4 regions of the Methylophilus luteus genome follow, and region 3 is predicted to be linked to each of the others. Evidence: predicted binding sites of a transcription regulator. Region 3 holds the regulator's gene; each other region holds the start of a gene.
What was found. The regulator sigma-54, encoded in region 3, starts transcription at its own class of promoters, with help from an activator protein. The targets are predictions, from matches to a motif close to TGGCACNNTTCCTGCT.
Positions count from the first base shown of each region.

Region 1: the regulator sigma-54 is predicted to act here: its motif matches at 1,311-1,326, upstream of msuE (FMN reductase).
Region 2: the regulator sigma-54 is predicted to act here: its motif matches at 1,076-1,091, upstream of ACFQ1Z_RS08370 (type II secretion system protein).
Region 4: the regulator sigma-54 is predicted to act here: its motif matches at 1,172-1,187, upstream of ACFQ1Z_RS13215 (circularly permuted type 2 ATP-grasp protein).

Region 1 covers NZ_JBHTKB010000001.1:1,275,771-1,277,975, forward strand. The annotation lists gene sfnG (dimethylsulfone monooxygenase SfnG) at 1-636, opposite strand, end outside; gene msuE (FMN reductase) at 663-1,235, opposite strand; gene ACFQ1Z_RS05815 (SfnB family sulfur acquisition oxidoreductase) at 1,688-2,205, shown strand, end outside.
Region 2 covers NZ_JBHTKB010000001.1:1,787,116-1,789,320, reverse strand. The annotation lists gene ACFQ1Z_RS08375 (type II secretion system F family protein) at 1-941, shown strand, start outside; gene ACFQ1Z_RS08370 (type II secretion system protein) at 1,166-1,621, shown strand; gene ACFQ1Z_RS08365 (Tfp pilus assembly protein FimT/FimU) at 1,606-2,097, shown strand; gene ACFQ1Z_RS08360 (prepilin-type N-terminal cleavage/methylation domain-containing protein) at 2,124-2,205, shown strand, end outside.
Region 3 covers NZ_JBHTKB010000002.1:968-3,172, forward strand. The annotation lists gene ACFQ1Z_RS09500 (RNA polymerase factor sigma-54) at 496-2,046, opposite strand; gene lptB (LPS export ABC transporter ATP-binding protein) at 2,053-2,205, opposite strand, start outside.
Region 4 covers NZ_JBHTKB010000003.1:184,568-186,772, reverse strand. The annotation lists gene ACFQ1Z_RS13225 (YicC/YloC family endoribonuclease) at 1-422, shown strand, start outside; gene ACFQ1Z_RS13220 (hypothetical protein) at 530-1,048, shown strand; gene ACFQ1Z_RS13215 (circularly permuted type 2 ATP-grasp protein) at 1,231-2,205, shown strand, end outside.

The sequences.
Region 1 (2,205 bases), on a different contig from region 3:
TACCGTGTTGCCATTGGTGAAATACCAGTCAGAAACGCTGGCGGCATTGTCACGCGCCGCACGCGAGCTACCACCCTGAAAGATCTCGGGATGCGGTTGTTGCAATGGTTTGGGTTTCAGCGTGTAGTTGCTGAAACGGTAGAAGTCACCACGGTAGGTGAAGTTATCCTGTGTCCAGATGCCTTTCAAGGCTTCGATGAACTCTTTAGAACGGCGATAGCGCTCATCATGGTCCAGCCAATGCTCACCAATCGCAGTGAACTCACCACGGAACCAGCCAGAAACCACATTGATCGCTACGCGGCCCTCGGTCAACAGATCTATGGTGGCCAGCTGCTTGGCAGCCAGCACCGGGTTCCATGGGCCAGGCAGGATGGCTGCGATCACTTTGAGCTTGGTCGTGGCAGCCAGAAGCGCATGCGAGAAAGCAACGGATTCGTGCTGAAACTCGGCACCATAACCCGCTGTAAAACGGATCTGGCTCAATGCATATTCAAACCCTGCTTTTTCGGCGATTTGTGCCAGTTTGCGGTTGTAATCGATATCCCAGCTAGTGCGTTGCTCAATATTACTCACCACCAGGCCGCCACTGACGTTTGGTACCCAGTAAGCAAATTTGATGTTTTGTGTACTCATACAAGTTCTCCAAAGATTCGTTGGTGTCATATGGCCTGAAGGCTGGCTTCAGTGACGGTGACGCGATGTTTAAGCAGCGGCAGTGCCCGTGCTATCGCCAGCTCGATACGCGCTTTCAAGGCCTCACTTTTCACCTGGTAGTTTTCAAAGTCGGCTTCAGTGGCATACACGCCTACTGGCAGGGTCAAGGCCTGAAAAAAGCTGAATAGCGGCCTTAACTCGTGATCGATGATCAAGGCATGCCGGTCGCTGCCACCGGTCGCACCGAGCAGCACAGGCACATCGATCAAAGCTTCGTAATTGACCAGATCGAACAGATGTTTGAACAGCCCACTATAAGAAGCGCGATAGACCGGTGTGGCTACGATCAGCAGGTCCGCTGTTTCAATCGCTGTAATATCTTTTTGCACCCTGGCAGGCAGATCCCTGGGGTCAAATGACGCGGTGAAACTGCCACCGATTTCACTCAAGTCTATCTGGTGCAGATCGATCGCGATCTGCTGCCCCAGTTTTTCGGTCAGGGCCGCAACCAGTGCTGCAGTTCTGGAAGGTAATTTGTAGCTGCCTGCAACAGCTGTGACTTTCAAGGGACGACTCATTCATGGCTCCTAAACATGTGTTGCCGGCGCCAACTTAATTTGTTCAATGCTGGAATACCGGCTTACATGAGTAATAGCAGCAACCATGCCAAGATTATTTACCTATATAAATCAATAACATGCAGAGTTTTTTATATTTTTCAGGGTGTTGGTTTAATCAGTATTTTGCTGATGCGCTGCTGCTTTATCAGCAACTATTCATGAAATGCAGCATCCCCAGGCTGGCTGTGGCCGCGTACACGCCTGGCAGTGTGCTGATTAATCAGCATGCATTCAGCAGCTTATGGTCGATTTACACGCTTTGCAAAGCGCAGCCTACGGCGAATACTTATTAAATTCAATCACTTAACAGTTGGCATATTTAATGCAATAAAGCAGGTAGACGCGCAGCACACATGATTCGGCGAGGACTGCGTTGTTTTAGCCCAACATCAATTTAATAAGGATTAACTATGACTGCACAAGCAAGCAATGTTGCGCATTTGCCTGAGACCCACTCCAGGGAGCTCGCGCATATCATTAAAACTGACGCTGAAGCCATTGAGGTCGCAAAACAGGTCGCCAGTGAGATCGCAAAAGAAGCTTCGCTTCGCGATAAGGAGAGACGGCTGCCGCGTAAAGAACTGGATCTTTTCTCCAGCAGCGGCCTGTGGGGCATCACAGTGCCTAAAGAATATGGCGGTGCATTCGTCTCCAACAAAACGCTGGCCGAAGTCATCGCCACGGTTTCTGAAGCGGACCCCAGCATAGGCCAGATCCCGCAGAATCATCTGTATATGGTGGAAGGTTTACGCCTGGATGGCAGCGAATTTCAGAAACGCTACTTTTTTGAACTGGTGTTGCAAGGGGTACGCTTCGGCAATGCATTTTCCGAGATCGGCACCAAGAGCGTCAATGATGTAAAAACGAGATTAACGGCTGCCAACAGCGGCTTTTTCCTCAATGGCAAGAAATTCTACTCATCAGGTGC
Region 2 (2,205 bases), on a different contig from region 3:
TCGGCAATGCCAAACTGGCACGCGTGGTCGGTCAGTTGCGGGTCAGCCTGGATTCAGGGCGCGAATTGTCACTCGCACTCGCCGAGCATCCCAAAGTGTTCGATAGCTTTTATATCAGCATGATACGCGTGGGCGAAACCACCGGTAATCTGGATAATATTTTCGCCCGGCTGGCAGAACATATTGAATTTGAGCGCTTTATGCGCGGGCAGATCAAATCCGCTTTGCGTTACCCCTTGTTTGTGATGACGGCCATGGCCATTGCCATCATCGTGATCAATATCATGGTGATCCCACAGTTTGAAAAAGTGTTTGCCAGCATGCATGCCGACCTGCCTTTTATCACCAAGATACTGATAGGATTTTCCAGTTTTATGCGCAATTACTGGTTCGTATTGATTGCGATGGTGGCCGGTGCGGTATGGACATTTAAATCCTATGTCAGCACAGCTGCCGGACGCTCGAACTGGGATCGCATCAAGATGCGTATCCCGATTGCCGGAAAAATCATCTTCAAAGGCACCATGGCTAGGTTTGCGCGCAGTTTTGCGCTATCGACCCGCAGTGGCCTGCCCATACTTTCTGCATTACGCCTGGTATCACAAACCGTAGAGAATGATTATATTTCGGTCAAGATACTCAGCATGTCTACCGGCATAGAGCGCGGCGAAACCATTTTAAGGACAGCCACGCAAACCGGGGTGTTTAATCCGCTGGTGCTGCAAATGATCGCGGTAGGTGAAGAATCCGGCTCGCTGGATGAATTAATGCAAGAAATCGCCGATATGTATCAAGCTGACGTGGAATATGACGTTAAGACATTAGGGGCGCAGATCGAGCCTATTATGATCATGTTCTTGGGTGCGCTGGTGCTGGTATTGGCTTTGGGCGTATTCCTGCCGATCTGGGATATGAGTTCTGTCATGCTTAAAGGTGGTTAAACTGAAGTAAGCGACCGCAGGTTGCGAGATGGTTTTTGTAAAAGTGTTGTGTTTATAAGAACTCGGCTTCAAGCCCGGCGTAGTAGCAGTAATCAGCGGTCGTATATTACGAATGAATATGGACCAAAATTGTCTGGCACGGATTTTGCTGGAATGAAATTAACGCAGTTAGAACCTGTCACTGTGCGAATAAAGGCAGGGAATTTTGATTAGGAGTCTTTGTAATGAAAAAACAAGCGGGCTTTACATTAGTTGAATTGGTCGTGGTGATTGCAGTATTAGGTATTCTGGCAGCGACCGCTTTACCACGGTTTGTGAATGTGCAGTCAAATGCGCGAGTGGCGGCCATGCAAGGGCTGGCTGCCTCAATGAGGTCTGCAGCCAATATGTCCCGTGCTGCCTGGATCGCAAACGGTGGTACTGGTACAACGATCTTAATGGATGGCACTCAGACAGTGAACGTGACTGATAAAGGTTACCCACAATCCACCCAGGCAGGCATAGGGGCTGCTTTACAATCGCTAGACGACGCATCTTTCAAGCCAACTTGGGGTACCAGTGGTGTTGATAATGCTACCTTTGCCTCTGCGACTTCTGCTACATGTACGCTGACCTATAACCCAACAACGGGTGTGGTAGATACAGCGAACTTAACCAAAGATAAATGCGGCGGCAATTAATTGCTAATATGCGTGTCGTAGCGTCACGGGGATTCACACTGGTAGAACTGGTGGTTGTGATTGCGCTGGCAGGAGTGATGGTGGCAGTCGCAGCGCCAAGGTTTGCAAATGGCGATATCTTTGAAACCCGCGGTGACGCGGGTTTACTTTCATCTACGCTGCGTTATGCGCAAAAAACCGCCATCGCCCAGCGACGGGATGTCTATGCTATACGAAATGCCGCGGTGACGCCTAATACTGTTCGTTTGTGTTTTGATGCAGCTTGTGCGCAAAGCGTCATCAATCCCGAAACCGGCACCGCTTATGTATTCACCTTTTCAAAAAGTGTCACTGTGAGTGCTTTCAATAATAGTTTGGGCTTTGATGCGCTGGGGCGGGCGATCCCCAATGTCGCCTCCAGTTACACAGTGACTAACAAGAATGGTGCGCAATCATTCACAGTGAATATTGAGCAGGATACAGGCTATATACGTTGACCGTCGCTGGTTGGCGGTCACCACATATGACGCACACTTTCAATCAAAAAAATAAACACAGCAGTGCCCACAGCCGAAAACGCAATCGCGGATTTTCGCTGGTGGAAC
Region 3 (2,205 bases):
TACCGATTCTATGGCAATGGTTGCGCGGGAATAAATATGAAAAACCCCAGCTTCACTAAGGGCGTGTGTTTTTCCGGGCCCCTATCTGACGCGCCGAGTAGCGGAATCAAAATAAGGAGGAAGGGAGCGACTGTCTGAGCTCCGCAACAAGCCACAGTGTGTGTGGCTTGTCAGGGCGAGTTTCGCGACCGCTTATGCCTAAGTCCGGCAAAGCAACGGACGAAAGTCCTGAGGTGAGCAACGCAGGAAACAAGCGGATGCTAGGGTGCATTTCTTTTGGTTACGTTTTCTTTGTGCAAGCAAAGAAAAGTAACTCGCCTAGAGGCGAAAGAAAATGGTGAATCAGATCACTAAACCACCCAAAGAAATACCTAACTACAACTCCAGTAAGTGCATCACTCGCGCTGCACGGTCCGCACAGGTTGCGCTAGCCAAGTTGCGCACTCCTCAATGCCGAGGATAACACCGGCTATGCAGTGGCGTGATGCTGGGAAATTAAAGCGATTTGCGCAGATTAGCTGGCGGTATGCTCAATGACTCACGGTATTTGGCAATGGTACGCCGTGCCACCACTATGCCCTGTTGCGCCAGGGTATCGGTGATCTGGTTGTCAGAAAGCGGTTTTTTCTCGTTCTCTTCTGCCACCATTTGCTTGATCAGTGCGCGTATGGCGGTTGCCGAGCAGGAACCGCCAGCATCGGTAGCGACTGAGCTGCCAAAGAAGTATTTAAGCTCATAAACTCCGCGTGGAGTGAGCATGTACTTGTGGGTGGTGACGCGCGAAACAGTACTTTCATGCAGGTCTAACTCTTCGGCGATCTCACGCAGCACCAACGGTCGCATGGCGATATCGCCGTGCTCAAAGAAGTTACGCTGCCGGTCTACAATGGCTTGTGATACGCGCAATATGGTCGAGAAGCGTTGCTGGATATTCTTGATCATCCATTTGGCTTCCTGCATCTGGCTTTGCAGGTACTGGCCCGAGCTTTCACGGTTACGTTTGAGGATGTCGGCATACATCTGGTTGATGCGCAGTTTGGGGATCACGCCGTCGTTGAGGGTTGCTACCCAGATACCTTTGATCTTTTTCACCACCACATCGTGCTGGATAAAATGGTCATGGCTAAAGTTGGAGAACTCGCTGCCCGGCCGCGGGTTTTGCTGGCGTATCAGTTGCTGCGCGCCTTTGAGTGAGGCTTCATCGCAACTGAGCTGTTTGCGCAGCTTGATAAAATCTTTATTGGCCAGCAACGCCAGATGGTCTTTCACCAGCGCGATCGCAATTTTCAGGTAGGGCGTGCTGGCCGGCAGGGCCTGCAGTTGCAGCAACAGGCATTCGCGCAGGTCACGCGCACCTATGCCTATGGGGTCCAGGTTCTGGATCAGCTTGAGCGCTGTTTCCAGTTCCAGCAGGTCGACTTCTAGTTCCAGCGGCAGGTTGTCTACCACTTCCTGCAAGTCTTGCTCCAGGTAGCCGTCGTCATTGATGCTGTCCAGCAGCAGTTTGACCAGGCTCATGTCGCGGTGCGACAGGTGCGCCAGCTGTATCTGGTCTATCAGGTGCTCACGCAGGCTGATGCTGCTGGCGTCCTGGCGTGAAAAATCGCCGTCTTCATCGTCGGTATTGTTGCGGCCTGCCTCATCCCAGTTGCTGGTGCTGCCAAACTCGCCGTAATCGTCTTCAAACTCCGGCGGCGTGAATTCTTCATTCAGGTTGGGCAGTTCGCCTTCATTGCCGCTGAGGTCATCGCGCAACTCTTCGCGCAAGGTGTCGGCCGGCGAGGGGATATCCTGTTGGGTGGCGACATCAAATGAGCTGGCGTCTTCGACTTCTGCCTGTGCCGCTAACGGGGCGTCTGGCGTGTTGTCTTCAAACTCGCCTTCTTCATTATTGTCGGCCATCTCGAGCAAAGGGTTCTCCTGCAAGATGGCTTCCAGCTCCTGGCTCAGTTCCAGCGTCGACAGTTGCAACAGGCGGATAGACTGCTGCAGCTGCGGCGTCAGTGCCAGGTTTTGCGACATGCGTAATTGCAGGTTTTGCTTCATAAGGACTTACAGCCTAAAATTTTTGCCCAGATAGACTTCACGCACACCCTCATTCTGAATGATCTCATCGGGGGTGCCGGCCGCAAACACTGCGCCTTCGTTGACGATATAGGCGCGGTCACAGATATCCAGCGTTTCACGCACGTTGTGGTCTGTGAT
Region 4 (2,205 bases), on a different contig from region 3:
GCGAAGGTGAAAAACTCAAGCAGGTGTTGCTGGACCGCCTGCAAGGCGTGCGTGAGCAGATCGCCATCGTCAAACCACTGCTGCCACAGGTGATACAGCAATATCAGGAAAAACTGACCGCAAAACTGCGCGAAGCCATGCAGGCCGATGATGACCGTGTGCGTCAGGAGATCGTGCTTTATGCACAGCGTACCGATGTCGATGAAGAGCTGGCGCGCCTGAACTCACATATCACTGAAATGGATCGTATCCTGACCGCGGGCGGCCCGGTAGGTAAAAAACTGGATTTCCTGATGCAGGAAATGAATCGCGAAGCCAATACGCTGGGCTCAAAATCAGTGGCGATAGAAACTACCCAGGTCTCCATGCAGCTGAAAGTGCTGATAGAACAGATGCGCGAACAGATCCAGAATATTGAATAACGCCACAGTGGCACAAAATCTGCGGGCCTCACGCGCGTGAATCGGCGGTTTATGGCAGGCATGGTGCTATAGTCAGGTTACCTCAATCCTCTCACAGGGCCTGGACCATGCATCTGTTCCGCTATGTGTTTTGTTGTTTACTGGCCTTCGCCAGCCTGCTACCACTGCCTTCCTTCGCTGAGATCACCACCCTGGCTATACCTGACCAGGACTGGGGGATCAAGTTTGATGCGCCTGCGCTGAGGCCGGTCAGGGAGGCAGACTCCAATGACCACTATATGTATTCTGCCAATGCCAATAACTTTGCGGTCACCCTGCATGTAGATACCCCCGGCTGCAACGGCGGCGAGTCGCACGAAGATGTGCTGAACTGCTTTTGGCCCAAGGCCAGCAAAGACCCGCTGATCAAGCAGGCCACGGTGGCAAAAAGTTGCAACAGCCGCTACTGCAAGCTCAGCTATGACTTTGAAAACACTTTCCAGGACGCCGCCATCAGGCAAAAACATGTTTACTATCTGTTTGCCTACCGGCTAAGGTGGGCGAATCTGCATGTGGCGGTTTCCAACCCAAAACCGGCCGATCTACAGCTGCTTGAGCAATTCGAGCAAAGCTTTAGTTACAAGTAAGCAAACTGACAGACCTTGGTTTGCACCAAAGTCGGCATAAACAAACGCACCTTTATGGTGCGTTTTGCATTTAAAGCTCAACGGGATTTATATAAGCTACTGATTTAAATCACAATTGGTCTCTGGCACACGGCTTGCTCTTATGTAATTGATTTCTATAAGCGACGCAAAGGTCAAGGACCATGACGCAAACGGCCAAACAGTTTTTTGATGAGATGCAGGGGTATGGGGGCGATGTACGTGGTATCTATCTGGCGTATGACCGCTGGCTGGCTGATGTACCCACCCAGCAATTGGCGGCCAAACGTGCTGAAGCCGAGGTATTGTTCCGCCGCGTGGGTATCACTTTCAACGTTTACGGTGAGGAAGACGGCGCCGAACGCCTGATCCCGTTCGACGTGATCCCGCGCATGATTTCTGCCAGTGAATGGGCGCATCTGTCCAAGGGTGCGGTGCAACGGGTGCGTGCGCTGAATATGTTCCTACATGATATTTACCACGATCAGGAGATCATCAAGGCAGGCCTGGTGCCGCACAGCATTCTGACCAATGCGCAATATCGGCCGGAAATGGTGGGCGTGGATGTGCCTAACCAGATTTACGCCCACGTAGCCGGCATAGACCTGGTGCGCACCAGCGAATCGCAGTTCTATGTGCTGGAAGATAATCTGCGCACGCCGTCTGGCGTTTCTTACATGCTGGAAGACCGCAAAATGATGATGCGGCTGTTTCCTGACCTGTTCAAGAAATATCCGATCGCGCCGGTAGAACATTATCCGCATGTGCTGCTCAACAACCTGCGCTCTGTCGCCCAGACCGGGGTCACCGACCCTACCGTGGTACTGCTTTCTCCAGGTGCTTATAACAGTGCCTACTTTGAACATGCCTTCCTCGCCCAGCAAATGGGCATAGAGTTGGTGGAAGGCCAGGATCTGTTTGTCCGCAATAACGCCGTCTATATGCGCACCACGCAAGGCCCGCAAAGGGTGGACGTGATTTACCGCCGCATCGACGACGATTACATAGACCCCCTGGTATTCAAGCCTGATTCCATGTTGGGCGTGCCGGGTCTACTCTCCGTCTACCGCAATGGTGGCGTCACATTGGCCAACGCCGTGGGCACCGGCGTCGCTGATGACAAGGCAACCTATATTTAT